Regions from separate parts of the Nitrincola salilacus genome, predicted to be linked through region 2. Evidence: predicted binding sites of a transcription regulator. Region 2 holds the regulator's gene; each other region holds the start of a gene.
The links. The regulator sigma-54, encoded in region 2, starts transcription at its own class of promoters, with help from an activator protein. The targets are predictions, from matches to a motif close to TGGCACNNNNNTTGCTNT.
Positions count from the first base shown of each region.

Region 1: a site for sigma-54 is predicted at 6,181-6,198, ahead of ACK3CJ_RS19415 (flagellar basal body rod protein FlgF). Genes of this name have one in related genera too.
Region 3: a site for sigma-54 is predicted at 6,613-6,630, ahead of ACK3CJ_RS03540 (benzaldehyde dehydrogenase). Genes of this name have one in related genera too.
Region 4: a site for sigma-54 is predicted at 6,000-6,017, ahead of amt (ammonium transporter). Genes of this name have one in related genera too.

Region 1 covers NZ_CP176580.1:4,214,951-4,222,741, reverse strand. Annotated here, with positions in the region: gene flgA (flagellar basal body P-ring formation chaperone FlgA) at 1-482, opposite strand, end outside; gene ACK3CJ_RS19445 (chemotaxis protein CheV) at 554-1,486, shown strand; gene ACK3CJ_RS19440 (CheR family methyltransferase) at 1,512-2,348, shown strand; gene flgB (flagellar basal body rod protein FlgB) at 2,539-2,940, shown strand; gene flgC (flagellar basal body rod protein FlgC) at 2,943-3,377, shown strand; gene ACK3CJ_RS19425 (flagellar hook assembly protein FlgD) at 3,421-4,092, shown strand; gene ACK3CJ_RS19420 (flagellar hook-basal body complex protein) at 4,107-6,065, shown strand; gene ACK3CJ_RS19415 (flagellar basal body rod protein FlgF) at 6,280-7,020, shown strand; gene flgG (flagellar basal-body rod protein FlgG) at 7,125-7,791, shown strand, end outside.
Region 2 covers NZ_CP176580.1:3,528,165-3,535,955, reverse strand. Annotated here, with positions in the region: gene ACK3CJ_RS16365 (YhdP family protein) at 1-1,782, shown strand, start outside; gene ACK3CJ_RS16360 (carbon-nitrogen hydrolase family protein) at 1,786-2,610, shown strand; gene yjgA (ribosome biogenesis factor YjgA) at 2,640-3,185, opposite strand; gene ACK3CJ_RS16350 (HPr family phosphocarrier protein) at 3,203-3,472, opposite strand; gene rapZ (RNase adapter RapZ) at 3,504-4,361, opposite strand; gene ptsN (PTS IIA-like nitrogen regulatory protein PtsN) at 4,365-4,829, opposite strand; gene hpf (ribosome hibernation promoting factor) at 4,857-5,147, opposite strand; gene ACK3CJ_RS16330 (RNA polymerase factor sigma-54) at 5,202-6,791, opposite strand; gene lptB (LPS export ABC transporter ATP-binding protein) at 6,835-7,560, opposite strand; gene lptA (lipopolysaccharide transport periplasmic protein LptA) at 7,563-7,791, opposite strand, start outside.
Region 3 covers NZ_CP176580.1:769,755-777,545, reverse strand. Annotated here, with positions in the region: gene ACK3CJ_RS03560 (efflux RND transporter permease subunit) at 1-702, opposite strand, end outside; gene ACK3CJ_RS03555 (WD40/YVTN/BNR-like repeat-containing protein) at 707-1,837, opposite strand; gene ACK3CJ_RS03550 (DUF1329 domain-containing protein) at 1,929-3,287, opposite strand; gene ACK3CJ_RS03545 (DUF1302 domain-containing protein) at 3,312-4,958, opposite strand; gene ACK3CJ_RS03540 (benzaldehyde dehydrogenase) at 5,063-6,544, opposite strand; gene ACK3CJ_RS03535 (sigma 54-interacting transcriptional regulator) at 6,830-7,791, shown strand, end outside.
Region 4 covers NZ_CP176580.1:2,337,615-2,345,405, forward strand. Annotated here, with positions in the region: gene ACK3CJ_RS11185 (GGDEF domain-containing protein) at 1-770, opposite strand, end outside; gene ACK3CJ_RS11190 (hypothetical protein) at 818-1,282, opposite strand; gene ACK3CJ_RS11195 (diguanylate cyclase domain-containing protein) at 1,448-3,085, opposite strand; gene ACK3CJ_RS11200 (sensor domain-containing diguanylate cyclase) at 3,448-5,850, opposite strand; gene amt (ammonium transporter) at 6,100-7,791, shown strand, end outside.

The DNA.
Region 1 (7,791 bases), 690 kb from region 2:
ATGACCTGATTACTGCCTATGTGACGCCGTGACAGCTTGCCGAGCAGGTCCTGCTCACGCGTAAAGTACTCTTGATTGAGGCGCGCGATGTCCTGCTCCTGCATTTTCAGATCGTCTGCCGAAATTCTGCCATGCCTGACGATGGGGCGTGCTGCAACAACGACCATCATGAACTGGCGAACCTGCGCAGTTACGTTGATACTCCATTGGGGTGTGCTGCAGGCCGCTCTTGCCGTGACCCGTTGCCCACTGTTGAAAGGTAATGTTATCGTCAGGGGGTGGCTGCAGGCAGGTAAGCTCAGCGAGTTGTTGACAGGTGTCACGTTGACTTCAACACGACTGCTGGGCAGGCGGTTCTGAAACTCCTCTGTGATGAACTGACTGATGGCCTGTTCAATCTCGTCGGCAGGTGTTGATGCCGAAATAACAGGGGAAATCAAAAAAGTGGCGAAAAGCACCATAACTAGTGTTAAATTAAACATATTCACATGTGTGCTCTGTCCTAAGTGGCTGAACGCAACTCATAAAAAGAAAGCTTGGGGTTGATTGAATCATGTCAGGTATCCTGGATAGTGTAAACCTACGTACTCAGATGGTCGGGCAGAACCGCCTGGAGCTGCTGCTGTTCAGTCTGGAAACATCGCAGCGTTATGGAATTAACGTGTTCAAGGTGCGCGAGGTACTGCAGTGCCCTGATTTGACAGAAGTGCCGAGGCAGACAACTGTTATCAAGGGGATGGCCCACATCCGAGGTGAAACCATTCCCGTGCTGGATCTGTCAGAGGCGATCGGTCGCCGGCCGATTCCAGAAGAGGATGAGCGCACCTGCTTTCTGATTGTGGCCGAATATAACAAGCGTACTCTGGCGTTTCTGGTACGCAAGGTTGACAGAATTCTGAATACCAATTGGGATCAGATCATGGCACCGCCGGCTGAGATAGGAACCGATAACTACCTGACTGCCGTATTTGAGCATGAGGGCAAGTTGATCGAGATCATCGATGTTGAACAGATCCTGGCTGATCTCTATCCTGCACCGACTGATGTCAGTGAGGAGGTAGCCAACAAAGATGTTCGCCAAGAGGCGCATCAGTATCATGTGCTGATATGTGATGATTCTGCTGTTGCACGTAATCAGATGCAGAAAAGTCTCGAAAGTCTGGGGTTGAAGGTGACGATCGCCAAGAACGGTCGCCAAGCCTGGATGCTGCTGAAGGATATGGCTGACAAGGATGTGGATGTGACAGAGCACTTTCTGATGCTGATCTCTGATATCGAGATGCCGGAGATGGATGGTTACACGCTGACCTCCATGATCAGAGGTGACAGCCGGATGCAGAAGATGCATGTTGTGTTGCATACATCACTCAGTGGCGGATTCAACGTCTCGATGGTGAAAAAGGTCGGTGCCGATGGTTTCCTGGCCAAATTCAACCCTGATGAGCTGGCAGGTGTCGTCGTCAGGCGTATGCAAGCGGTCAGATAACCTGACCCAACTTGAGGCTGATTGAGTGAAAAGCGGATTTACGATCTCAACTGACGAGTTCAGAAGTTTCAGCCAGTTCCTGGAAAAGAGCTGTGGTATTTTGCTGGCCGACCACAAACAGTATCTGGTTCAGAGTCGTCTGAACCGGATCATGCAGCAAGAGGGCTTCAGTAGTCTGTCGGAGTTGGTATCCAAACTCAGTCAGTATGGTGGAACGACACTGAAAGAGCAGGTTATCGATGCGATGACAACCAACGAAACGCTCTGGTTTCGTGACATCCACCCTTTCGATATCCTGCGTGATAAACTTCTGCCTGAGATGACGGGTAGTGGCTCTCAGAAGCTTCGACTCTGGTCCGCTGCCTGCTCGACGGGGCAAGAGCCCTACTCCATCAGTATGGTGATGGAGGAGTATAAGCAACTGAAGCCAGGTGCTTTAATGACGGCGCCGGAAATAGTGGCTACGGATATCTCAAGCAGTGTGCTGAATCAGGCGCGGCGTGGAGAGTACGAGATGCTGGCACTGGGGCGGGGGCTGTCACAGGATAGACTCAAGCGCTTTTTTCAACAGTCTGCTGATGGTGTCTGGCAGGTTCGGCCCGAAATCAAGAGTCGGGTCAAGTTTCAGAGTCTCAACTTGCTCGGGCAGTACTCAACGCTGGGGCAGTTCGATATTATTTTCTGCCGTAACGTATTGATCTATTTCTCTTCTGATGTGAAAGCTGAAATTCTTCGCAAGATGCGTAAACAGCTTAAAACAGGAGGGTATCTGGTTCTGGGTGCGTCTGAATCCCTGTCTGGCATGCCAGATATCTACAAGATGATCCATTGCCGTCCTGGTATCATTTATCAGGCGATTTGATGCCGCTTCTACTCTCCAGGTTTCCATATTTGCCGCTAAGGCGGTAATTCATTGCCGCTTAGGTGGCAATGAACTTTAAAAAATCCCCTTTATGCATTAAAAATCAATAATTTAATAGTTATGGTATGTCTTTTGCATTTTTCTGTGCAATATGAGCTTTATGCTGTCGTAAAAGAACTCAGAGGCAATCATGGCAATTAACTTCGATAATGCACTTGGTATTCATCCTGACGCGCTGTTATTGCGTACGCGCCGTAGTGAGATCATTGCGAATAATATTGCCAATGCCGATACACCGAACTTCAAGGCGCGTGATATTGATTTCAGTGCTGTGCTGAAGGGAGAGCAGGCGGTACAGGAACCGGTTGCCCTGAAAGGGACTAAAGCAGGTCATTTCTCTGGGTTGATAGCGCCTGATTTTGCGGCGGATCTGCTCTACCGCCAGCCACTCCAGCCCTCCATTGATGGCAATACGGTGGAAGTGCAGGAAGAGATAGCACGTTTTACCGAAAACTCTATCCGCTTTCAGGCATCCTTTGAGTTTTTGAACAGCAAGTTCAGTGGCCTTAATTCAGCGATCAAGGGTGAGTAATCATGTCTTTATCTAACGTATTCAATATTGCCGGCTCTGCCATGAGTGCTCAGACGATTCGTTTGAATACAACGGCCAGTAATATGGCCAATGCTGAAAGTGTCAGTTCAAACGAAGGTGAAACCTATCGTGCGCGTAAGCCAGTTTTTGCACTGCGTGCACCAGAGGAGTCTGTTTTGCAAAGTGGTGAAGCGGGTCTTGCGCCTGGTCAGGGCGTTCAGGTACTGGATATTGTTCAGAGCCAGGCAGCATTGCGTCAGGCCTATGAGCCGGACCACCCGATGGCAGATGAGCAGGGTTACGTGTTTTACCCCAATGTGAACATCATGGAAGAGATGGCCGATATGATTTCGGCGTCACGCTCTTTCCAGATCAATGTTGATGTGATGAATACAACCAAACAGATGCTGCAGAAAGCGCTGACGCTGGGTCAGTGATCAGTGTCAGGGTTAGCTATTAAAGTTAAATAGAGGGGCTCTCATGAGCACTATTAACGGTACTGGTCAAAATGTTTTTGACAAGATAAACCAGAATAACCAATCAGAAGCTCAGAAAGCCAAAGGGCCGGGCGACGAAAGTCAGATGTTCATGAAGCTGATGATTGCCCAGTTGCAGAACCAGGATCCTACGAGTCCGGCTGAGACAACTGATTTCATGCAGCAGATCTCCAGTATGACCATGGTTGAGAGCATGGCGAACATGAGTAATACGGTAGAGAGCATGAGTAACTCGCTGTTGAGTTCTCAGGCGGCATTGCAGGCTTCAGCGATGGTGGGGCGAAATGCTTATGTGAAAACGGATACCGGTATTTTGACTGAGGATCGTGCCGTCAGGGGCATGGTGCCGCTTGAAACCAGCGTGTCTGATCTGAAAGTGTCAGTCTATGACGGTGCAGGGAATCTGATAGATGCTGTGAATATGGGAAATCAGTCTGCAGGTGAGCATAACTTCGCCTGGGCTGGTTTGGATATGCCTCCAGGAAAATATCGTTTTGTTGCAGAGGCACGCCAAGGTGACGGTGAGTATCAGACAGTAGAGAGTTATATCGCACATACCGTCAACAGTGTGACGCTGGGGCAGAACGGTATCGGTATGAAAGTTAATACAGATGGCGGTTCGGTTGGTATCAACGACGTCAGACAGATTGGATAAATGAGAGGTTAGCCATGTCATTCAATACCGCCATTACAGGTCTCAAAGCCGCCTCAACCATGCTGGATGTTACGGGCAATAATATTGCCAACACCAGTACCGTCGGGTTCAAGTCATCACGCACTCAGTTCGGTGATATCTATGCGACATCGGTTGTCGGTGCTGGATCGAGCAATACACCGGGCTCTGGTGTGACAGTATCCAATATATCGCAGGACTACAGTGCCGGTACTATTGAGTTCACGAATAACAACCTGGATCTGGCGATCAATGGCTCCGGTTTTTTTCAGCTGGATGATGGTCAGGGTGGCGTAACGTATACCCGAGCCGGTAACTTTGAGCTGGACAAGGATGGTTCCATTGTTTCGCAAAGCGGTAAGTTTTTGCAGGGTTATGGGTTGGATGAGCAGGGAAACCGTCTACCGATCGGTAATCTGGCGGTGACCCAGAAAGAGAGTCCGCCAAAGGCAACGGAAAGCATTGATCTGTCTTTCAATATTGATGCTCGGGAGGATGCTTCCTTACTGCTGCCCAACTATGATAAGGATCAGCCGGGCTCTTTCACCTACACAACAACCGTGCGTACGTTTGATAGTTTGGGTAATGAACATACCATCAAATACAACTTTGCTGAACAACGACCGGTGCGTGAGTATTTCGAATTCACGGTCGGTAATATTGATGATGTGCTGGTCTCGGGTCTGGATGTGTCTACCGCGGGTGCGCTTGATCCCGCCAAGCTTGAGGCGTTGGCCGCACGCGATAACAGGATCGACCCTGAGTCTTTTACACTGGTTGGCGGTGTACTGCGTTTTGAACTGAACGCCTGGGCTACGGATGCCGGTGATGTTGTTGTCACAGAAGCAGCCACTGCTCTGATACGGGATAATGCGGCGACCCCACACAGGGATGCCAATGAGGTGCGAACCTATGATATCACGCCGGGGGGTGATGGTACGATCAGTCTTGGGGGAGTGAATATCACCGTTGACAGTACTCAGTCTCAGCAGGAGATCGCTGAGGCTATTGTCGCTCGTGAAGCTCAGATTCTGGATCGTAACCCTGCAATGGAGTCAGTCCAGATAGTGCAGACCGGCACTAACTACCAGATTCAGATCCGCTTTAAGGCTACTGAGGGTGATATTCCTGCTGATCAGTACCGTCCCTCAGTGACAACTGATGCTGGCTCGCCGTCTGAAGTAGGGTTTGGTACTGCGCTTCCAGCCGCAGGCACGACTGCAGCAGCTGACCCGAATGAGCTGATAGAAGGTGATAATTCCTTCCTCGGTTTTTACAGAATGTATGCTTACCTGAATGGTGAGGAGATTCTGGATCTGGGTAAAATCCGTGACTGGGGTGAACCTGGGGGCGGTGCCGAGGTGCTGGGTGGTGGTGGTGAAACAGAGGTGGGTCCGATCCTGATTCAGTTCAATCCGACCAATGGCCTGTTACGCTCCATCAATGGAGAGGCGTTCCCGGCAGGTGGCCAGGTGCCGCAGATCACTATTTCAGGTGCTGATCCGGCCAACCCATTGACGACCATTCAGTTGGATCTGACTAACTCTACCCAGTTTGCTTCTGCTTCCATCGTGAAGAATCAGCAGCAAGATGGTTATACCAAAGGCGACCTGATCGGCGTAACCTTTGCCCCAACCGGTGAAATGATCGCTTCTTTCAGTAACGGTCAGAATCAGTCTCTTGGTGTTGTTGCCTTTGCGACCTTTGAAAACCAGAATGGTTTGCAGCCGAGCGGTGATACCGAGTGGATCGCGACTCTGACTTCAGGTAATGCGATTCTCAACCCACCTGGTACCGGTCTCAACGGTACATTGCGTTCAGCGTCGCTGGAGCAGTCCAACGTGGATCTGTCGACCGAGCTGGTCAACCTGATTCAGGCGCAGCGTAACTTCCAGGCCAACTCTAAAACGCTGGAAACCGCGAATAACATTACACAGACGATTCTGAATATCTGATCTGATTTTCTGAATCCTTACGGGTGGCTCGGCACATGACTGCTGAGTCACCCGTTTTCGTTTTATGCCCTCTTTTCCCTATAGGCTCTGCGTGCGTCATTACGTCATTGCGTTATGGCACAGACTTTGCATTATTTCTTTGTAAATACTCTGGGCGGCAATTTTTTACCTTAGCTGCTTACCTTAGATGCTTACCCCAGAGACAGGAGAGATAATGGATAAATCACTGTATATCGCCATGACAGGAGCCCGAGAAAATATGCTCGGACAGCAGGTGCGTGCCAACAATCTTGCCAATGTCACCACAAATGGTTTCAAGGCGGATTTTGAGCAGGCACGGGCGATGCGGGTCTTTGGCGACGGGCATGCCTCACGCGTGTACTCCCAGAGTGAGCGCCCTGGTACGAATCTCAGCAGTGGAGCATTGATTGAAACCGGACGCAATCTGGATATCGCTATTCATGGGCCTGGTTGGATTGCCGTGCAGTCCCCTGATGGCACGGAAGCTTACACCCGCGGTGGGGAGCTGCAGATCAATGCCGCCAATGAACTGGTGACAGGCAATGGTTTGCCGGTTCTTGGCGCGGGCGGGGCGCCGATTGTATTGCCGCCGGCACAACAGGTAGATATCTCCTACGATGGTGCCATTACGGTTCGCCCTCAGGGTGACCCTGCGGCAGCCCTGGTTCAGGTTGATGTGATAAAAACGGTCCTGCCGGAACCGGGTACTTTTTTCAAAGGGCCGGATGGCATGATGCGTACAGATGACATGGTGCCTTTGCCGGTTGCTGCGGGCGTACAGTTACGCTCCGGCTATGTCGAGTCCAGTAATGTCAATGCGGTCAATGAGCTGACATCCATCATCAGCCTGTCGAGGCAGTTTTCGATGCAGGTGAAAATGATGAAAAATGCAGAAGAGAATTCGAGCGCGGCTGGCCGGATACTGCAGAACTGATTTGGCAGGACGGATGTGGCAGAACAGGTTTGGTAGAGAAGGTTTATAGGTACTTATTGCGTCAGGTATGGCGCTGAGTCGATAACAGAATTGGAGTAGATGTCATGCATGGTGCCTTACATGTTGCTAAAACCGGATTAAGTGCGCAGGACACTAATCTGAAGATCATCTCAAACAACCTGGCTAACGTCAGCACGGTTGGGTTCAAGAAAGATCGGGCGGTTTTCGAAGATCTTATGTATCAGATCCGTCGCCAGCCGGGCGCACAGAATGCTGAAGATGCTCAACTGCCCTCCGGTCTGCAAGTCGGTAACGGTACGCGTCTGGTCAGTACACAGAAGATGTTTCAGACCGGTGAGATGCAGGTCACCGATAACTCATTCGATATGGCGATCAGTGGTGGAGGTTTTTTCCAGGTGCTGCAGCCCAACGGTGAATTAGCCTATACCCGCAATGGCCAGTTTCACCTCAGTAATGAAGGGCAGATAGTGACTGCGGAAGGCTTTCCGCTGGAGCCGGAAATAAACGTACCTGAGGGGGCTGTCCAGGTATCGATTGGTGTGGATGGAACGGTTCAGGCTGTCATAGCGGGTGAGGTTGAGCCTCAGGATCTTGGACAGATAGAGCTGGCCAATTTTATCAATCCGCAGGGTTTGCAGGCAACTGGTTCAAATCTGTTTATCGAGACGGCCGCCAGTGGTGCGGCTCAGGTGGTCATTGCAGGCGAAGATGGCACTGGCTTTATCAATCAGGGCTGGATAGAAGGCTCCA
Region 2 (7,791 bases):
CGGAAAAATCCCGACATAAATGCTGTCGCTCAAGTGACTGCGGGGAGATTGACGTCTGAGCGGCAGCGGTTGGAGCTGAGTGAGTTACAGGGTGAGCTGACCTACAGCAGCCAGAGTGGCTTGCAAGCAGAGGGGTTGGAAGGTCGCCTGTTTGGAGAGCAGATCCGAGGCAGTATAGATACCGAAGGTGATCAGCTGGGGATCAGCCTGACAGGACGAATTGATCCAGCACGCATCCAGGAGTGGTCAGATGTCAGTTTGCTGCAGTTGCTGACGGGTACTACAGACTATCATGCTCGTTTACAGGTCTGCCCACAGCAACCGGGTTGTTCGCGCTTGAATATCAATACGCTATTGCAAGGAGTGGCGGTGGATCTGCCAGCGCCTTATGGCAAAACTCCTGAAATGGAGCGCTTGCTGGAGCTCTCGATACTGCTCGATCGTGATGAGCTGACATTCAGCTATGATCAATATCTGCATGGGGTGTTTGATCTACAGATGCCGCTACGTGGGCATGTTCATCTGGGAACGGATGGTGTGACGTTGCCTGGTGGGCCGGGTATTGTGGTAGATGGGCAGATGGCACACTTATCGGAGCCTGTGATCAGATCCTTTTTGTCTTCATTCACGAGTGCGGCTGATCTTGAAATGAGCCATTCCGTATTGAGTCGGCTGGCGCTCAAAGTAGGGCGCTTTGAGGCGCGTGGTGTGTCGATTGATAATCTGGATATGGTATTGAGACCCGCGCTGGGTGGTGGTTGGCAGTTGCAGCTGACCGCTCCCAATATGACCGGTCAGTTGGCTATTCCCGAGCAGCAGGGGCAGCTCTGGCGGCTGGACCTGGCACACTTTGCTCTGATTGAGGGTATGCTGATCGGTGGTGCGGAAGAGGGGGTAGATGAGGGCGTGGAAGAGAGTGTTCCACCTGTGCCTCCGCTGTCACCTGATGATATTCCAGCCATTGATATTCATGTTTCTGAACTGATACTCGGGCAGAAGCCGATGGGTGAGTGGAAGTTGAAGTTGAGGCCTGAACAGGGCAGGGTGGCCGTCAGAGATATTGAGGGAGACCTGCAGCAGATACAGGTCAGGGGAGAGGCAACCTGGCATACTGGCAATGCACCAACCACAGGGCTGACGTTGCGCATCGAGGGCAAAGATGTCGGCGATGTACTGGAGCGATGGGAATATGGCAGGGCAATTGAGACTGAGCTGATAACTTCGGACATCCAACTGGACTGGCCCGGTGCTCCCTGGGATTTTGAACTGCCTCAGTTGTCAGGTGGGGTGGTTCTGCATGCGGAAAATGGTCGAGTGATTGAATCAGGCAACAGTTCAAACATTCTGCGCCTTTTCGGGATTCTGAATCTGAGTACGCTCTCCAGAAGGCTGCGCCTGGATTTCAGTGATCTGCTCAAGCGTGGAGTAGTGTTTGATCAGTTAACGGCTGATTACAGGTTGGATCAGGGGATAGCGCATACGCGCGCGCCACTGCAGTTGGATGGCCCATCTGCAATGATGAAACTTGAGGGTTCGTTGGATCTGATTAATGAGACTGTGGATAAGTCAATTGAGGTGCTGTTACCAGTGAGCAGCAATCTGACCATCGGTGCCGCACTGCTGGGCGCACCGCAAGTGGCTGGCGCACTGTTCATCATTGATCGAATCACCGGTGGTAGCCTTGAGAAATTGACGGCGATCCGCTATACCCTGACAGGTGACTGGGGGGATCCGCAGGTACAGTTGATTACTCCGGAAGTTGAACCGCCGATCAGGAGGTGAGTAGTGAAAGCAGGTGTCATACAGATGGTATCCGGTGCTGAGCTGGAACAGAACCTGGAGCAGGCTGAGCGGTTGATAGCTGATGCTGCCAGGGGAGCGTGCACACTGGCGCTGCTGCCTGAGAACTTTGCCATTTTCGATAGCCGCCAGATGCGCTCGGTGGCTGAACTCGAAGATACTCAGGGTAGATTGACGGAGTTTCTGACTCACAGTGCCAGGGTGTATGGCATCTGGTTAGTGGCGGGGAGTATTCCGGCGCTGCGTGATGAGTCAGGTGAAGTGCTCGACAGAGGGCGTGTACGCAGCCGCTGCCTGGTGGTGGATAGTGATGGCGAGATCTGTTGTGCCTATGACAAACGCCATCTGTTTGATGTCGATGTCGGCGATGCGCAGCAGGTCTACCGTGAATCCGACTGGATTGAGCCGGGTGGCGATGATATTCAGGTGATCGATACACCAGTCGGGCGTCTGGGGCTGAGTATCTGCTACGACCTGCGCTTTCCCGAGCATTATCAGCGCCTGTTGGCCGCCGGAGCGCAGGTGATCAGTGTTCCTTCGGCGTTTACCTGGAAAACCGGCAAGGCGCACTGGAAGCTATTGCTAAGGGCGCGTGCCTGTGAAACTCAGTGCTATGTGCTGGGAGCCAATCAGGGAGGTCGTCATAGTGAGACGCGCGAGACCTGGGGGCATTCGATGATTGTAGACCCATGGGGTAAGGTACTCGCCAGATGCAAGCAGGGGCCCGCTTTGGTTATGGCTGACATTGATCTCGAATATCTTGCTCAGATCAGGCAGCGCATGCCTGTGCAGCAGCACAGGCGTGACTGAAAAGGCTTAAGCTTGCCAGGAGCAATAGATCAGCTTTCCTGGGTGCCATCTTCCAGTTCATCCAGCTCGCGCAGATAACGGAAGAGTTTGCGCGCATGTGCCGGAGGTTTCTGCTGCTCCCTTTCGCGCTGAGCATTGCGGATCAGTTGGCGCAGATGCTGGATGTCACATCCTGCATAGGCGTCGATAAATAGCTGTATGGTATTGTTGTCACCCGTGATCAGGCGTTCACGCCAGTTCTCCAGAGCATGGAAGCGCTGATTATGCGCTTGGGTCGAGGCATCAAACATGTCCACAGCGATCTGTATCGCTTCGTTGTCTTCGGTACGCAGCAGTTTACCGAGGTATTGCATATGTCGCTTCAGCGCGATGTGGGAACTGATACGTCGGCTCTCTTCAACCGCACGGCGCATATGATCGCTCATAGATACTTTTGCCAGTTGGTCCGGGCGAAGCTCAGAGAGCTTCTTACCCAGCTCCTGCAGCGCGTGCATCTGGCGTTTGATCTCCGACTTGCTGATCTCTTCGGATTCGTCGTGCTCCAGATGCTCGTTTCCTGCCTTGCGTTTACTCATCAGTCATCTTTCCAGAATTATTCAGCTTCGTCGAAGCGGTTGTTGATCAGAGTCTCAAGCGCCTCAATTGCCGGTTGTTCATCATCGCCGTCAAGATGAAAGGTCAGCTCTGTGCCCTGGCTGGCCGCCAGCATCATCACCGCCATGATACTTTTACAGTCAGCAACACGTCCTTCCTTCTCGACTTTGATGTCGCAGGTATATTGGCTGGCTGTTGCCGTCAGCTTTGCTGCAGCGCGCGCATGCAGGCCCAGCTTGTTAATGATGGTCAGGGAGGTTTTGATCATGTTGCTGTAGGGTTCTCTGGCTTGTCGGTGATCAGGTCAGTTCGCGGTGGCGTACCTGCACATTATCCATATGCTGACTGAAATGACCAGCAAGACACTCGGCAATATACACGGAGCGATGTTGTCCGCCGGTGCAGCCTATGCCGATGGTGAGATAACTGCGGTTATCGCGTGCGAAACGGGGAATCCATTTTTCCAGAAAACCTCGCAGGTCATCCAGCATCTCCTTTACTTCCTCAGACTGCTCGAGAAATGCCTTGATCTCGGTGTCCAGCCCTGAGTATTGACGCAGTTCCGGGATCCAGTAGGGATTAGGAAGAGCGCGGACATCGAAGGTGAAGTCTACATCCAGGGGGAGGCCATGTTTGAAGCCGAAGGATTGAAACTGCAACGACAACGACTGTTCCGGTCTCTGAGCAACACGCAGCTTGATGGAGTCGCGCAGCTCATAGAGCGTCAGCCTCGAGGTATCCATACGAATATCAGCCAGGCTGGCAATCGGTTCGAGCAGTAGTCTCTCTTTTTCGATCGCTTCTTTCAGCCCCGCACCACTGCTGGTCAGCGGATGCTTACGGCGAGTGGCATTGAAGCGTTTGAGCAAAGTGGCTTCACCGGCATCAAGGTAGATAACTTCACTGCTGAGATCTGGAATCTGGCTGATACTGCGCAAAATATCCGGTACCTGACGCAAGTTGCTGACCAGATTGCGGGCATCTATGCTGACGGCCAATCGTTCAGGACGATCTGGCGCCAACAACATCTGACCAATGAGTTCCGGCAGGAGCAGGGCTGGAAGGTTGTCGATACAGTAAAAATCGATATCTTCCAGTGCCTGCAGGGCGGTGCTTTTGCCCGAGCCGGAGCGGCCGCTGAGGACGACCAGTTTCATCTGTTAACTCCCGTTACCCGAGGTGGCCACCAGCGCCTGATAAAGCGAGTGACTGTCGGTACAGTTGCGCAGAGTTTCACGCACATCGCTGTTGCTGAAAAGTTCGGCAATGCTGGCCAGAGTCTGAAGATGTTGTGCGGCTTCATTTTCCGGTACCAGCAGGCAGCACAACAGATCAACCGGTCGGTTGTCGATCGCATCGAAGTCGATGGGTTGCTCAAGTGTTATGAGCAGCGCCAGCGCTTGTTCACAGCCGGGAAGGCGGCAGTGCGGAATTGCCACACCATCACCTATCCCGGTGCTACCGAGTCTTTCGCGATTAAGCAGACCACTGAAGATTTCTTCAGTTTCCAGTCCTTCGATCTGGGCAGCGAGGGTATCGCTGGCCAGTTCGAGGACTCTTTTCTTGCTGGCCGCATCCATGTGGCATAGTGTTCTGGATTCGGTCAGCAGCTCGGAGATATGCATAGGGTAATGTCGGTCTTGGTTAGTGGGTTATTTGAAAGACTTCATTTTTTCCTTGTGCTTGATAACCTGCCGATCAAGTTTATCAACCAGCCCATCAATTGCGGTGTACATGTCATCCTGTTCATCTGTCGCAAACAGTTCTCCACCTGCTAGATGTACATCAGCTTCTGCTTTCTGGCGGGTTTTTTCAACAGTGAGGATAACCTGAACATTGGTAATGTTATCGAAATGGCGCTCCAGCTTTTCAAATTTCGCATGCACATATTCGGTCAGTGCATCAGTCAGCTCTACATGATGGCCAGTGATATTAATCTGCATAAGGCTTCTCCTTGTTGTCAGGCACGATAAGGTTTGTTCTGTGCCTGTTTGTTATTAAAGCAAACGCTTGCGCTCATTAGAAGGTGGTATGCTCAGCGCTTCGCGATATTTTGCGATAGTTCGCCTTGCGACGTTAATGCCCTGTTCTTTCAGCAGTTGAGCGATCTTGTTGTCACTCAGTGGTTTTGCGCTGTTTTCACCTGCAACCAGCTTCTTGATCAGTGCACGAATAGCGGTGGAGGAGGCGCCTTCACCGTCAGCAGTCGTGACCTGGCTGGAAAAGAAATATTTGAGCTCGAAGATGCCGCGCGGTGTATGTATGAACTTTTGCGTGGTGACCCTGGAAATGGTGGACTCATGCATGGAAACAGCTTCCGCAATGTCGTGTAGCACCATGGGCTTCATTGCCTCCTCACCGAAATCCAGAAAATCTCGCTGTCTTTCGACGATTTCGCTGGCAACCTTCAGTAGTGTGTCATTGCGGCTGAGAAGGCTCTTCAAGAACCAGCGAGCTTCCTGTAGATGACTTTTAAGATAGTTGTTATCGGCGCTGTTGTCAGCCCTTCTGATCAAATCTGCGTATTGAGTGTTGATGCGCAGTTTTGGCGAGGTGTCAGGATTCAGGGTAACAATCCACTCGTCACGGTGCTTGCTGACAATGACATCAGGGATCACATATTCAGATTGACTGGAGATGATGCTGGAGCCCGGGCGCGGATTCAGTGACTGAATCAGTGAGATGATCGATTGCAGATCATCTTCCTTGACGCGCAGTTTACGCATCAGGCTTCGATAGTCGTGGCTTGCCAGAAGCGGCAGATGATCCGAGGCCAGCTTTATCGCTTCTTTGCCCCAGGGTAGCGAGGATCCAAACTGTCGCAGCTGGATGATCAAACACTCACTGAGATCGCGAGCCGCTACGCCGGGAGGATCGAACTGCTGGATACGATGCAGAACGGCTTCTATTTCATCCAGCTCGGCATCGCCAAAATAATCAGGTTCCTGTTCTTTGAACTGCTCGAGCAGTTCTTCGGTTGAAACCTTCAGGTAGCCATCGGTGTCGATGCCGTCAATGATGGCTTCAGCGACCATGCGATCAGCATCGCTCATTGGCGTCAGATTTAACTGCCAGTTCAGATGGTCCTGCAGGGTGTCTTCGCGGGTATCATTCTCGTTGTCTGGCCAGTCGTCGGATGATGCACTACTGCTCTGCTGCTGGTATGTGTCATCCCAACTGCTGTCTGTAGCCAGTTCAGAGGGGATCTGTTCGCTCCATTCACTGTCGGTATCCGGGCCGTCAAAACTGTCATCACTCTCGGCCCGACTGTCAGTACTCTCCGTATTGCTCTTGCTGACAATCTCTGAGTTACCGGATGGCTGAAACTCATCCTTCTCATCGTAGCTTTTGCTGTCATAGCTGTCTTCGTGCGCATCTTCGTAAGAGGTGTCGTAGGATTCCTCTATCGACGCGGTCTCTGGCTCATGCTCCTCTTCGCTGACCTCCAGCAGTGGATTGTTTTCCAGCGCCTGCTGTATCTCCTGCTGCAGATCAAGCGTCGACAGTTGCAGCAGCCGTATCGCCTGCTGCAACTGAGGTGTCATCGTGAGATGCTGGCCAATCTTGAGATGTAGCGCTTGTTTCATATGCCAGTATTATCACTTGAGGTTAGACGGTGGATAGTGGTCATCATAGCCTGAACTGTTCGCCCAGATAGGCTGATCTGACCTGCTTATTCGCCATGATTGTCTCGGGATCTCCCTCTGCGAGGATGGCTCCTTCACTGACAATGTAAGCGCGTTCACAGATATCGAGTGTCTCCCTGACATTATGATCGGTGATCAGAATTCCTATACCGCGACTCTGCAGATGGCGAATCGTCTGCTTGATATCATTGACCGAAATGGGGTCAACGCCGGCAAATGGCTCATCCAGCAGTATGAAGGTGGGCTCTGTTGCCAGTGCCCGGGCAATTTCGACGCGTCTCCTTTCGCCACCCGACAGCGCCATACCGGGACTGTTGCGGATGTGCGTGATATGAAACTCCTGCAGCAGTGCTTCCAGTTGCTCTTCACGATCGGCCTTGCTCATCTCCTTGCGTGTTTCCAGAATTGCCATCAGGTTATCACGTACACTGAGCTTTCTGAAAACCGAGGGCTCCTGAGGCAGATAACCGACTCCTCGCTGTGCACGGCCATGCATCGGCATGCCTGTGACATCATCCTGATTGATACGGATATGGCCCTCATCCGCTGCCACGAGACCGACAATCATGTAGAAGCAGGTGGTTTTGCCTGCGCCGTTGGGGCCGAGGAGACCCACGATCTCTCCCTGGCTGATCTTGAGTGATACATCACGCACAACCTGACGGCCTTTGTAGCTCTTGGCCAGATGGAGTGCTTCAAGCATTGCCATAATCAGTTTCCACTGCTTCTGGGTTGAATGACCATTTCAACACGCTGCCCACCACTTTCGCTACCGAATGCATCCACAACCGCCTGATCCATGTTGTATACGATACGTTCGCCGGTGAAGTTGTCGTTACCCTGAACCACACGGGCCTGATTGGTGATGGTGACCTGCTGCTGTGTAACGTGGTAATTCATGTTCTGGCCGTAAGCTTTGGTCAGTGGCTGCCCCTCGCGG
Region 3 (7,791 bases), 2.1 Mb from region 2:
TTTGGCGAAACCGGTGATATGGATCTCAATATTGTCCCCTTGATACTTCACCCGCAGCTGCTCCAACTGACGGGAAAGATCACCGTAATCCAGTGCTTCACCGGTGCGCGGGTCTCTGTCCAGCAGCGGCACATAAACGATGCTGGAGCGAAAATCAGCAGACACCAACTGACCTATCTCGCCGGAGCGCTGAACATTCAGCCTGACCTGTTCCAGACTCGCTTCGGAGCCATCATAATCACCGGGAATAACCGTATCGCCATCCATGCCCTCCTCTGTCACGGCAATCCAGCGCGTGCTGGGTGTCCACAGGGACTTCATATAGGGCCGGTCAACCCCCGGCATCAAGTACAGCTCATCATTGATCTTCTGCAGTGTTTGCAGATACTGCTGATCGTAAATGCTGCCCTCTTTAACGGCCACGGCGACTCGCAGAGAGTTACCCAACCCGGCAAGACTGGAGCGATTATCAAGAAAATTAGTGATATACGGGTGCCCGGTGGGGATCATCTTTTCAAAGCTGGCATTCAATCCCAGCTGAGTCGCCTGCCAGCCAAGGGCAATACTGATGATTAAACACAGCGCCAGCACCAGCCGACGTTGATTAAATACCATCCGTTCAAGAAGCGATCCTGAATGAAGATCGAAATCATCCGGCAGCTCATCTGTCCTGGCGGTTGTTACATTATTCGCACTATTCACAAGGCTACTCCTTCACGCTGCCGTACGCGCTGTCCAGAGCGATACGCCCGGGCAGCTCAAATCGGTGAACACCGGCAAGACTGGCAACAATGGCGGCTCCGTCAGCCGACTGCACAACGCCCGCTAACGGCAGCGCGGGTAGATCCGGCACAGATGCAAAGTCAGAACTGGAAACTGAGTTAGAATAAGAGCCATGTTGATTAATCAACAGTGAGCCACTCTGACTGGCTACCAGCAGACGGCCATCTTCCAGAACTGATGCCGCGCTGAGGGCGACTTCCTCCCGGGTCTCAAGCTGGCTCCAGCTTTCCCCGCCATCAGTAGAGCGGAACAGATGCCCACGCAGACCATACACAATAAAGGCACCATCAAAATCAGCGATCACACCAAAAAAACTACCTTCATAAGGTGAATCCAGCTCTTCAAACTGCTCGCCACCATCTGTTGAGCGCAGCAGCATTCCCTGCTCACCGGCAATCATCAGCACACCATCCGCTTCAGCCATACCATAAAGGTGCAGGCCCATCGGGTTCTCAAGGCGGTTCAGCCAGGGCTGCCAGCTATTGCCCCCATCGCGGGTCCGGTAGATGAGGTTATAGGCACCAAAAACAAAGCCGTTGCGGGCATCACTGAAGTAGAGATTCAGGAAGGGTTTATCCGGTCCATCCTCAATTAATCGCTGTGCTTCACTCAGCTCCCGCTCAGCGCCTCTGCGCGCCTGAACATCCGCCAACAGAAGCTCTGCGGCCTGAATGCCATCCAGCTGTTTCTGCCAGGTTTCTCCGCCATCCACCGTGGCCAGCACCACACCATAGTGACCAACAATCCAGCCATGCCGGGCATCAACAAACTGCACTTCTGTCAGTGCTGCGGACACAGGTGATGCCACCTGGCTCCAGTGCTGACCGTTATCGTCTGATAACAGAATGATGCCCTCCTCTCCCACTGCCACCAGCCGCGGGCCAGCACGCCCGACCGACAATATCGTTTTATGTGGTGACTGAGCAGAGATCTGCGCGGGTTTATCAAGTGCCGTAAAACCGGTTTCGGCGGCCACAGATGCCCAGCTTTGCCCGGCTATCAGCAGCAGAAGACAACCGACCAGCCTTAACTTTGGATTAGAAAATATGACCATCAAGATATCTCCTGATGATCGCCCTGACATGCTGTCATTTTCACAGTCATATCAAGGCGATCACCGAAAGCGGATTTTTAACGAGAGCCTGTTAACGAGAGCCCTGGTTGGCCAGCTCTACCGGACTCCATGTATTTTCAGAGACAGGCTCGCGTACCCGGTAGTGAGGGGTACCACCGTTCATCGCAGCGTTAAAATAGTAAGCACTGGTTTGCAGGTCATAACCGCCCCACATCACATTGGTTACCAAGGCTGGCAGATCAGGTACCAGATAGGTCAGGGAGTAGTTCATGCGCCACAGGTCGCCTTTCGCATCCCAGCCATCGAACAGGACAATTTTCCAGCTGTCTTCATCGATATAGTAGGTGCGCTTGGGAACGGTGTGACGCATGCCAGCCTTGAGCTCAGCATCAACAACCCAGACCCGATGTAATTCCCAGCGGACAATATCCGGATTGAGGAAATTCTCGCCCATCAGCTCATCAATACTCACCTGAGCAGCACGGTTGTTGTTATACGGAATAAAGAGCTCTTTTTTGCCCATCAGCTTGTAGTTATGGCGATCAATAGGCCCGAACATCATGAATGCCTCATCGAACAGGCCGACACCTGAAGTCACGAAATCAGGAGTATCATAGGCAACCGATGGCGCCTTGCGCACCCGGCGCTGACCCACCAGGTATTGCCAGATAGCACGGCCTTTATCCGCAACAGACGGGTCATGTACCAGTATCGCCTCACCTGCCTTAGATGCAGGGCCAGTGACAATGAATCGACCTAGCTGGCTGACGCCGCTATAGCTGGCGATATCACCCTCTTTGTAGTAGTAGGGAAACTGCATCAACTCATCGCCTTCACTGGCCAGTGCACGACGTCCATCGGCGGTGACGATGTAGGTTTTCAATGCAAACTCCACCGACTCTCCGGACCAGCTCAGACGATGATTCCACATCGCCTCGGCACCGGTTGCAGGTATCGGGAAGGGGATGCCACCATAAGCACCACTGACAGATGTTTCATCTGCCGCCAGCACAGCACTGGTGGCATTTTTAAATGTATTGTCATATACCCACTGCGGTGCGGCTGCAGAGCGCTGAGTGGGATAGACGTTCATGCGAAAATCGGGATTTTTCATAAACAGGGCTTTGAGCCCATCATTTAACTGATCACTGTACTGATCCATATTAGCTGCAGTAATGGTGAACAGCGGCTTGTCACTGGCGAAGGGATCCGGACGTGGCTCACCATTTTTGTAACCCTCAGCAACGCTGGTATAGCCGCCCTGCCACTCGGGTATAGTGCCATCTGCGTTTCCTGCCCGTTCTGCGCCAAATGGAGTGAGTGTGGTATTAAGCTGCTCAGCGGTCTGCGCATCGACTGCAGCCAGCGACAACTGCGAGGCCAGAGCCAGCGTGATGCTTGTAACTAGTACTTTTAGTGTTCTTTTCATTATTTTTATCTCCACTGAATTCGGTTAGAAACTGCGCTGGACATAGAACGAAAGAAAGTCGCGATCACCCCGGGTCTGCTTGAAGGAGAGAGCTGGAGCCGCTGAGTTCTGGGGCGTCACGAAACTGAATTCATCACCCAGAAAGCGAAGATAGCTGGCACCAAACTTCCAGGTATTGCGATAGGTTCCATGCACGCCCAGACTGAAATCACCACCGTTAGATGCACCGCCATTCATATTGGCAACAGCACCGGAACGGCCTCCGAAGTTGTAACCGAGACCGACCGGCAGCTCGAGATCAAGACCTGGCAACACCTGGAAGTACGCTGGTGAAAAGATCATCCGCATCGCCCAGGCATCACGCGTGGTATTAGGATCCAGCGCATTCGGGTTCTTATCGATGGAAACAACCCGGTTCCACGCCAGCTCACCCAACAGTGCACCACCATCCCATAAAGCGTTTGGCTGCAACACGAATATGCCAGAGAGGTTGGCATGAGCGGTGTTACCCACGGCATAGAGGATGTTGTCATCATTATCAGCCGTCTGGCCGATGGAGATCTGCGGATCGCTGTTCAGTGGAGCATTGAAGCGCATCGACGCCTCAGCAGCCAGATTCAATTGACCGATAGAGGTCGTGGCGCTGGCACCCACAGTGTCAATATCCTGAGCATAAACGGTACGGATACTCTGCCCTACCGGATCGAAGTAGAAACCAGAAGGGGTCTTGGCGTGATAACGGGCATAGTAGAGACCATACTCAAAATCACTCTCTTCCGGAGCGATACGCAGCTGCAGACCAAACTGTCCGGAATCATCCGGTTCCACATCGGAGGTATGCTTCCAGAGCACACCGGGCCCCGCGAGCAGCGACTCAGTGCCGGGGCCTGCCCAGTCGATATTTGACAGATAGCTACCCACACCCGGCAGACGGGTTTCCTCCCAGGAGAACTGGTAGTAGCCGCCCAGAGAGAGTTCAGGATTGATCTGCAAAGTACCTGAGAGCTGATTAACCGGCCGCAGCACCTCTTTAAACTGTGTGTTAGGTACGGAAAGCAGCTTGATCAGATCGATGGGGCCCTGTGCATCTGCAATACCATTGGCACCGAAGAACAGGGTCTCACCAAACACCAGCGAGTGACGCCCCAGACGCAGATTGCTGCGCATATCGCCCAGATCAAAATTTCCGTAAACAAAGGCATCCATCAGCTCGGCTTTACGCCCGTGGAGGTCCCGGGTTTCATCGGTAAACTTATTGAATGCAACGCTGGTGGAGTTATTGGTGAAGGGTGAATCGTTATCATTGCTGCGGTTATAAACCGAGTCATACCAGGCAGCCGCGCTGACACGAGCACCATAATCCTTATAGCGGACGTCTACTTCCGTCAGCCAGTCGAGTCGATTGGAGATCAGGCCTTTATCAAAGTTACGGTTACCATCATCGTAGTTAACATCATTAACCAGAATATCGGAGCGCTCCTTAAGCCTGAACGCATTGCTGTATTTCAGCGTGTTATCCCAACGCAGGCGGATATCGGGGTTACCGGTATCGATCTGGTAGGCGAGTGCATTGGGTATGCACATCACGCCAGCCAGTGAGACGGCCACAGCCAGTGGCTTCAGCCTTGGAGATTTCAAGCACATGGATTGTAAGCGGAATTTGTTATTCATATTGTTATTCCTTTGCTTTGAATTAAACCTTGCAACACGGTGGCGTGAAGGGGGGGCGCCAGCCATGTTGCTAGATTTAAAGGGGTTAAACTGAATGACTGATCTCAAAATGGATACGCATGCGGAGCATCCTTGACGGTGACCCACTGCCACTGGCAGAACTCATCCCAGTCCGCAGGCCCGCCGATGCTGCCTCCATTACCGGAAGCGCCACGCCCGCCAAAGGGGTTGATGCATTCATCGTTGACGGTCTGATCATTGACATGCACCATGCCGGCACTCAGACGATCAGCGATTGCGGTTGCCCGACTCACTGAGCGACAGATAACGGCCGCAGCCAGTCCATACTCAGTGTCATTGGCGATGCTGATCGCCTCCTCGTCATCACGGAAAGTGATGATGCTGGCCACCGGTCCGAAGAACTCCTCGTTGTAGGCGCGCATCCCGGGCTTAACACCCGACAAGACTGTCGGCCGGTAGTAGGGGCCCTCAGGCTCTCCTCCGGCTTCCAGCACGGCTCCAGCGGCAACACTGTCTTTAACGATGGCGTCGACACGCTCCAACTGACTGCGATTGATGATCGGCCCAAGCGCTACATTGCCATCCACGGGATTACCGAAAGGCAGGTGAGTGGCTTTAGCTACCAGGCGCTCAATCAGTTGTTGTGCAATCGACTCATGCACAATGATCTTTCCTGATGCCATACAGATCTGCCCCTGATGGAACCAGGCTCCCCAGGCGGCATTGCTGGCCGCTATATCAAGATCAACATCCTCGGTAATGATCAGGGGGCTTTTGCCACCCAGCTCAAGCATCACTTTTTTCAGATGGCGTCCGGCCAGCTCACCGACGCGACGCCCGATTGCAGTCGACCCGGTAAAAGCAATCATGCGCACATGAGGATCGGTACACAGCGACTCACCGGCATCAGCCCCGCCAGGAATCACATGCAACAGGCCTTTTGGCAGCCCTGCTTGTTCAAATGCGCGGGCGATAATGAAACCGCCACTCACGGGAGTACGCGGATCTGGCTTAAGCACCACGGCATTACCGACAGCCAGCGCAGGCGCAACCGCACGCAGAGAAAGAATCAGAGGGAAGTTGAACGGCGAGATCACCCCGATAACACCCAGAGGCTGGCGCTTGGCAAAGGAAAGCGTGCCAGATGCCGAAGGCAGCACCAGACCCTGATTCGGATCAAGCAGCATCGATCCCGCCCGGCGCAGAATCACTATAGCCTCGCGCACCTCATGCTCGCCCTTGGCAAAGAGACCACCGGTTTCGCGGGCGATCCAGGTTCTTGCCGATTCAAAATCTTTTTGCAGGATTTCAGCAGCACGATAAAAAATCTCTGCCCGCTCACGACAGGGCATTTTCACCCATTCAGCCTGAGCTTCAGCCGCACTGCGCGCAGCAATAGAGATGTCGGCAGCGTCCCCCATACCGGTTCGGGTAAGTTCTACTCCTGTTGCCGGCTCAATCACTGCGGCACTGCCACCGTTAGCTGCTTTCCAGCTACCATCGAAAATCAGCCCCTCCCAGTGGGAGGAACTCAACAAACCTGAGTCACCATCTACATTCGACACAATAGAACCTCCAGCGTGTTGCCCGTCCAAATACAGATCAGGACGGATTTTTTTATTCTTATCTCGATAGAGCAATCGCTGTGCCAGATTTTTTCGAGGCTCTTTTTATTGCAACGCAACATCCACATAGCGCATGCAAATACAGGCTGTTATAGAGCGGAAGTTTTAATTTCTAATTGCAGTGCACAACAATTGTTTAATTCAATAACAATTGATAAGTTTGTTAAATACTGCAGAAACACTTAATATTTTTGTTAAAAATAACGATAAGATGAGTACAACCCGATGCCTTCCACTCCCGCTTCAGGTCAACCGAATCTGCCAAAAACGCCCGCTGCTGAACTACCAGCGGGCGACAGTGACAACCTCACCGAAGGCTCAGGCCTGGATTTTGGTCAACTGTCTGAGCATCTGCACTTCTCACCTAAAGACGGACGTATCTGGCTGGACGGCCAACGGATGGTGTTGATGCATAACTCAACGCTGGGCAGCCTGCGGCGCGAGCTGATCGAACGCCTGGGTATTGAGCGGGCAAGGGGACTACTGACCCGGGCGGGTTACAGTTCCGGAGTGCGGGATGCACAACTGGTGCGGGAGCGCTGGCCCGATGCCGATCCCGAAGCGATCTTCTTTGCCGGCACTCAGTTGCACTCACTGGAGGGAGTGGTGCAGGTTGAAACCATACACTTTGCGTTCGATCCGAAAAAAGGCACCTACGATGGCGAGTTTCTGTGGCATCACTCCAGCGAAGATGATGAACATATCTCCGCCTACGGCATAGGAACCGAACCCGCATGCTGGATGCAACTGGGGTATGCCATGGGCTACGTGACCACACTGCTGGGGCGTCTGACGGTATTCCGGGAGGTAGAGTGCCGCTCGATGGGACACTCCACCTGCCGCGTGATCGGTAAGACCGTAGAGAAGTGGGGCGATGTCGATGAAGATCTGCGTTATCTGAATGCTGAAGATTTTGTCAGTCAGAGCAATACAGGATCAGGATCGCTACCTGCCGCCGCGCCGTTGCCGGTTGCAAACACTCAATTGCCGGCTCTGGGTGAACGTCAGTTAATAGGCATATCCTCCGCCTTTATTGCCTCCTGCCACATGTTGCGACGGGTTGCCAGCACCCGTGCAACCGTACTGTTTACCGGCGAATCCGGTGTGGGCAAAGAGCTGTTTGCCCGTATGCTGCATGAAATTGGCACCCGCAAAGAGGAGCCATTCATAGCCATCAACTGCGCCGC
Region 4 (7,791 bases), 1.2 Mb from region 2:
GATATGGCGCTGACTATCTGCTTAAGTGCTTCGTCACCATCTGCATGACCAAAGGCATCATTATAGGATTTGAAATAATCGATATCACACATAATCAGAGAAAATGGTTTGGATCCTCGCTTGTATTGTGCGAGGTGGCCGAGCAGGTCGCTGTCTAGTGCTCGTCGGTTATGAGCGCCTGTGAGGGGATCTTCCAAGGCTTGCTGCATCCAGTTGAGTTTATCTCTGATACTCTGCGTGAATGCCCTTCTCTGCTTCTCATGCATCCACCAGAAACCTAAGCCGATCACATAGAAAAGAATGGTACCCCAGAGAAATACACGCTGATGCCAGTCTATACTCTCGACCATCTCCATCGCTACAACAGATCGCCGGCTCCACTGGCCCATCTCAATTACAGTGGCGCATTGTATGACGGGAAGTAAATGTGCTACTGATTCGCGTGAATCCGGCACCTCCGGACTATCTATGAGGCGATCGAAATCATCAAGCAGTGCCAGGCTGGCTTCTGTACAATCGTAACGCTCACGATAAAGGCCTATGTCAAGAAAGCCATAGGCAAGATCCAGGTTGGTTTTTACTTTTTTGAGTGCTTCTTCAGTGAGAGACTCGGTTCCCAGTGTTTCCAGACTTGCCTGAAGGTAAGTGCGTGAACGTGTTGCCAACTGCTGTCCAGCCAGTGTTCCGGCATCACCGAAATAGCGCTGCATCTCAGGGTAAAACCATCTGACCTCATAGGCTACCCATATTAATACTATGCTGAAGCTCATGAAGCTCAGCCATAACCATCCTAGCCGGTTACGTAAAAAGCTCCATATCACTGAACCGCCTCGATACTTTTGATCATCCATACCCAGTCATTAAAGTGGCGCAGGTTCTCGGGATCGCGTCCGGTGTAGTCTTTTTCAAGCAAACGGATCGGGCCTTGCTGTCGGAGACCCAGCTCTCGTCCATTTTCATGCGTTATCAGAACCCAGTTCGCTTTGTCCCAGTCGTTAAGAGTGCTTTTGTAATCATCATGAGCTGTCAGTCGAATGGTGGTTGGGTAGGGATCAAAATACTGTGAAAGCAATGTGTGCAGCATTAAGCCTCGTACTTGAACGGTTTCACGCCTGAAAGGCTCATACAATTCAAACTCAATATCCGCCTGCTCTCTCAAAGTATCAACTAATATATCAGTTGTTTTTTCTTTTTGAATCAAAGTGATGTAATGAGTGTCCGAGAAAGAGTGTGAGCTTGTAACCAATAGAATTAAGGCTAGTATCACTCGTAATGGAATCATTTTTTCGGCGGTCTCCTTCAGTTAAACCGGCTCATTACGTATATCGTCAGACGCTAATGCTGCCATTTCTTACGACAGTCCACAAGCGGTCTGGGTTTGATTTCAGGTTTTTAAGAGACTTTTATGGCCAGAGTTACACCTCTGCGTAGATGCTGAACGTGTCACTCAATCGAGTAGTGAGGCCTGTCGAAATGTATCGCTTGAAACCAGCGCCGAATTGTTTGGGTGCTCAGGTTGGTACTGAGCTATATTGAAGCTGCTGCGGGTGGAGTGCTTGATCAAATATTGGGCCTCATCTGCTTGGCGCAGAAGGGTTCTAGGCTCCTCATTGATCATCCAATCACCTGGTGCTTCTATCATGCAGGCCCCCATACTGACCGTCAAATACTGGCTGGTGGGAGATGAGCAATGCTCAATGAACAGGCTCGCCAGTGCTACTTCAATATTCAGCATCATTTGTTCAAGTTGCTCATAATCCAGACCGACCAGAATCAGAGCAAACTCCTCTCCCCCATATCTGGCAACAAAATCTGAAGTTCGCTGTACTTGCGAGCTGAGCATTTGAGCAACTTTGATCAACGCATCATCGCCGGCAACATGTCCGTAGCTGTCATTGAAAAGTTTGAAGTGATCAATATCGAGCATAATGACGCAAAGGCTATTCTCTGAGCGCATCGCCCTTCGCCATTCAACTTCGAGCCTTTCCTGAAAAGCTCGCCTGTTTGCTATGTCAGTCAAACCATCGATATTGGATTTTTGAATCAGCTTTACTCTTTGCTTTTCAACAAGATGTACAAGGCTGTTGAATGAGTCTCTAAGTTGATTCAGCTCGGTGAATAGCAGGCTCTGTCGTATCTGTATGGGACGCCCTATCTCGAGCATCTTAGATACAACCAGATTCGCACGCCTGATCGGTGTCAGTATCAGATAGGACGTCACCGCCATCATCAGAAGAGGCAGAACAGCCAGAAAAAATACGATCAGAATAGTCAGTAGATCCAGTCGTTCCGGGATACTGTCAAGCGTATGGCGGATCTGAAGCACTCCAACAACCTGCCCTTCCGTGTTCATCAGAGGACGGTAGCGCTGTATCTGAAGTCCATCAAAAGCACTTGTCCATTGCTCTTCTGACACAGGTGCAATACTGACATCACTTAACAGCGACAGGTCAACGCGGGCAACTCTTGAGATGCGCTCAAGCACTTTGCCATCAACTTGCCTCACCATGGTCAGATAGCCAGCTGCTGGACCTTCTCGTGTCGAAGAGAGTACCGCGCGTGTTACAAACAGAAAAGGTGTGCCATTAAATGCAGTAAAACCGGCATGGCGATGTTCAGGAGCATCAGGTACGAATGAAAAATCTCCCAGCATGGACTCGGTAAATTCAATGAATGCGGGCTGGCGCATCAAAATTGAACCATCGGTTTCATCAACCAGAATGCTATTGACAGGCTGGCGCTGAAGATCAGACAGAATCAGCATATCAATTTTTAACGCATCCAGAGCCGCTGGCATCAGGTTGTCGTCAGCATACTCGGGTTTGTTTCCACGCAGGAAGTCGGCTGTTTCGGTCCATGTCGCCCAGTCATCCACCTGGACATCCAGGCCATCCAACTCGTTGGCAAAGCCCGCATGAATACTATCCAGCTCACGATGTTGCAGCTCTTCAGCCTGTTCAATGAATGCTGGGTACATCACAAGTAAGCGCACTGCGAGCACGATTAATATCATCAGCAGGCAAATCAGTGCCGTATTGATCAGCACAAACGTACCAAGCGAGAGATTACGCTTAGTATTCCTCATTAATAGTGCCAGAAACGTCTGATAGATGAGCGTAAGGACTTGCGACAGCAACAGATACGAAGCATCCCATCTTCCTGATATACATACCACATCAAATATTAACCACTTATTATTTTAGTTGGAGGATAATTAACCAGAAAGAGTAGCCTATTTTTTCTGTATGTCCATCATGAAAAATTATTTTACGTAAAAAATGCACACAAATGCATATTCGCTATTGCAAATGATAATACATCGTATTATTATTAAATCTCATTGACAGGTCGAACATCTATCCGTTCAGGGTAGTCTGTTCATGGTGCTTGCACCATATTCAGCCGCAGATCTCTGGCAGGGTCTGCGGTTTTTTTATGCCAACAATCTTATACCACCACCTTTGATGTCACGACTACCCTATTGCGGCCAAGATGTTTGGCTTCATAGAGAGCTGCGTCAGTTCTTGCCAAAGGGGTGTCAACATTAAGATCTGTTATTGAGAGTCTGGTCAGGCCAATACTGACTGTCACCCTGAGATCAGTACCATCAGGTAAAGGGATGACTGTCTCTTCAATGGTCGATCTAAGCCGCTCTGCAAATTGAAGTGCCCCTTCAATATCTGTACCGGGAAGCGCAATCGCAAACTCCTCGCCACCCAACCGTCCGATAAAATCAACTTCACGTAAGCTGTTCTGACACACCTGACTGAAGATTTTAAGCACTTCATCACCTTGAGCATGGCCGAAACGGTCATTGATCGATTTAAAGTGGTCAATATCCAGCATCAGCAATGAGACAATTGCATCATAACGCCGCGTGCGTAGAAGCTCTTGAGTCAATCTGTCGAGGAAATAACGACGATTGGCCAGTCCTGTGAGTGTGTCGGTTGTGGCGAGCCTTCGCAGTTCGCTTTCACGCTGCTTTCTGAGCGTGATGTCACGATATACCCAGAGTACACCCAGGTGCTCACTGCCTTCACTGACAGGAAGAAAGTCACGTTCCATGGTGCGTCCGTCGGCAAAAATCACTTCATCGTTGAATGAAGGCTGTTTCATCTCCAGAAGTGAATCCATCTGTGTCTGCTGTGTTTCTGGTTCATCAAATGCGCTTATGCTTTCGGACATGAGCTTTCTGGCATCGGAACCGACCAGGGTTCTCATGTTTTTTTCAAACCTGAAAATTCGACAATAGGCTGTATTGACCAGAACAACACACCGACGCTCATCTTCTATCATCAGTGCACCGGGAAAGTCCTCAATAATCAGTTCCAGTCTTTTGCGTGTGACTCTGAGTTTTTCTTCTGTCTCCTGCTGCTCGGTCACATCTACAAAGCTACCCACGAGTTCAGTTGCTACACCCTGTTGATTGCGAACAACCTTGCATCGGTCTTCCAACCAGAGCCAGTTGCCCAATGCATGATAGAAACGATAGCGACGGACAGTTCGATCATCTTCCCACTGAGACCAGTCTGCCTGAATTGTGTCCTTGCCTACATCATCCGGATGAATGTTGTCACTCCACCAGTTTGGGTTGGCATACACCTCATTCACCTTGTAACCTAGCTTGTGCATCACGTTCGGTGCAATGTAAGTCACTTTATGGGTTTCCAGCGAGACACTGTAAGTGACAGCAGGAGACGCAGCCAGTAATGAATCGAGCTGAGTATGTGTTTTCTCAAGCTCTTCTGTCGCTATATCTACACGATGTTGCAGCCCCTTGCGCATCAGATTCAGCAGCCAGATAACCAGTGTAGTGGCAACAAAAAATGCCACAAGGAGGGATAACAACAAGTAGCGTTGATTCTTCCTCCAGCTACTGATCAACTCAGTTTTATCCTGCCACATGATAACAGTGCCGACAGGCTCACGACTCGGCTGCTGCTCGCCAAGGAAATCCCGCATTGGAAATTGAGTCATAAGATATGTTTTCCCTTCCCACTCCAACAGTGATGTATTGAGTGCAAAGCCGGATTGTTGTGGTGATATCAGCCCATTATCCAGCCAGGTCAATAGGTCCGGACGTGTACTTGCTTCAATATAACAGCGACATTCATGGTTAGAGGTGCGCTCCTCTGGATCAAGCTCATCCCAGGAAACCGCGTCGCGCGCATGATGACTGAGTGTGACGGCAATGCCAGCACCGAGATCCCGATCCAGTCGTTCAATCATATCATCCAGCGAGGTGCCTGCTTCGAGCGTGCCAACATACTCCCTGTGGCCATCTGAAAACTCATAAAAGAACGGCACTACGCCACGCAATCCTGAGTAAAACCGCCCTATTTCAAACCCGGTTTGTGCTGTCAATGTATGATTGGTTGCCGCCAGAATTGGTCTGACATCACTGAGTTTGTCGCCGAACTGATCTGGCACGTGCACGCGAAGAAATGAAGTGGAGTCCGGTGGAAGATGAAAATGCAGTTGCCTGAGGCCAAAGCTATTCTGCATTGATATCCAACCATCTGACACCTGTTGAAACAGCGCTGCCCTCAAGCGTGCCGACTCCTCAGCTCCCCGACCTCCACCCTCTGCTCTGACCATGTTGCGGGCAGCGAAGAACAGCTCTTGAACCTGAGGGTCTGATGTGAAGACAGAAGCGAGTACAACCATCTGCTGGCTCAGGTTACTGATTGAGATGTCATACGCGCTTTTCAGCGACTGAGAATCGCGTTGCAGTGATGTTTCCAGGTCATTGCGATTGATTGTCTGAAACAGAAAGAAAATGGCTATGAAAATCACTGCCAGCAAACCGCTGACCTGAAGAATGACCGGAAATAAGGGGCGACTACGCATCTAGGCACCATAACAGAATGAAAAACCTATATTGCCCGAAACAGATAGTGCTATCCATCTATACAAAAGATAGACACTAAAGATGAAAAGTATAGCTACATTACCAGTGGAGTTCCGGGTCAGGCATAAGTTTTGGCATAAGTAAGTTCTGGCATAGAAACTGCTACTTACTCATAGAGCAGTCGTTTCCATGCGAAGATCTGATCCATGCACCTTGTTGGGTCGATCAGTGTCCATCAGGGGTGATCGATGAGCGAAAATGAGGCATTGAATGCTTTATGGCTGATGATTGGCGCAATACTGGTGCTGATCATGCAAGGTGGGTTTCTCTGTCTGGAATCTGGCCTGACTCGAAGCAAGAATGCCATCAATGTCGCACTGAAAAATGCATTTGATCTACTCGTCGCAGCGATGCTCTTCTGGTTATTCGGCTTCGGTATCATGTTTGGTGACCACCAGCCAACAAGGCTAGATACACAATGGCTTGCCGCTGACTTCAGTCAGGATGACAGTGTCTGGCATGCGAGCTTCTTTTTCTTTCAGCTCACCTTTTGCGCAACAGCTGCCACAATTGTATCCGGTGCCATTGCCGAGCGAACACGCTTTATTACCTATATTTTTTTGACGATTCTGATAAGTCTGGCGCTTTATCCTGTATTCGGTCACTGGGCCTGGAGTGGTGTATTGAATGCGGATTCAGGTTGGCTCGAAAAGCTTGGCTTTGTTGATTTCGCCGGTAGCACAGTCGTACACAGTGTGGGTGGATGGGTGGCCCTGGCAGCTGTGATTGCTGTTGGACCTCGACAGGGGCGCTTCAAAAAGAACAAAGTCAGGCATATCCCCGGCAGCAACCTTCCACTGTCGATGCTGGGCATGATCTTCTTTATCATCGGTTGGATAGGTTTTAATGGTGGCAGTACCCTGGGGTTCAGTAAAGAGATACCCGGCATCGTTGTGAACACGCTGATAGCTGCAGCCAGTGGCGGTATTGTCGGCATGCTGATGGGACATGTTTCGATCGAGCGAAACCAGACCACGCCGCTGACTATAAATGGCACGCTCGCAGGGCTGGTTGCTATCACGGCGGGATGTCATGCCGTCAGCACTCCGCATGCCGCAGTCATTGGTGCAATCGGTGCAGTTGTCATGGTGATGGCTGAAAAATGGATGCTGCGCAAAAAACTGGACGATGCCATTTCAGCAGTGCCTGTCCATCTTGCTGCCGGTATCTGGGGAACGATTGCCGTTGCACTACTGGGAGACCCACAACGGCTTGATACCGGGCTGACACAGTTGCAGCAGCTTCAGGTGCAACTGATGGGAATTGTGGCCTGTGCGCTGTATGTCTTTCCGTTGGCATACCTCTTTCTGATGCTGCTCAAACGATTCATTCCCCTGCGCGTAACTGAGCAGGCTGAAGAGGATGGGCTGAATGTTTCTGAGCATGGTGCCAGAACCGAACTGAGTCAGCTGCTGAATGCAATGCAGTTGCAGGAGCGCATGGGGGACCTGAAAGCCAGGGTGCCAGTGGAGCCCTTTACTGAAGTCGGTCAGATAGCCGCTCAATATAATCGTGTGATGGCAAACCTGAATCGCATGGTGACGCGCACGCGGTTGATTATCCGAGATATGCGTGATGGTGTAATCACCTTCTCAAAAACAGGTGTCATCACCAGTGCAAACCCGGGCATGGAGCTTCTGTTCAAACGAACCAGTGATGATATGGTTGGACAGCCTGCCGGAGCCCTCCTCCATGATGACACGAGCAGACACTTTCCCGGAACCGCACTGGCCGATCTGCTACCGAGACTGGCATCCAGCCACCATGAAGGTCCTCACGAACTGGTGGCACAAGACAGCCAGGGGCGTTCGTTCGCAATTGAGGTCACAACGGCTGCCAGCCCGACAGATGATGGTGTTCAATACAGTGCCGTGATCCGT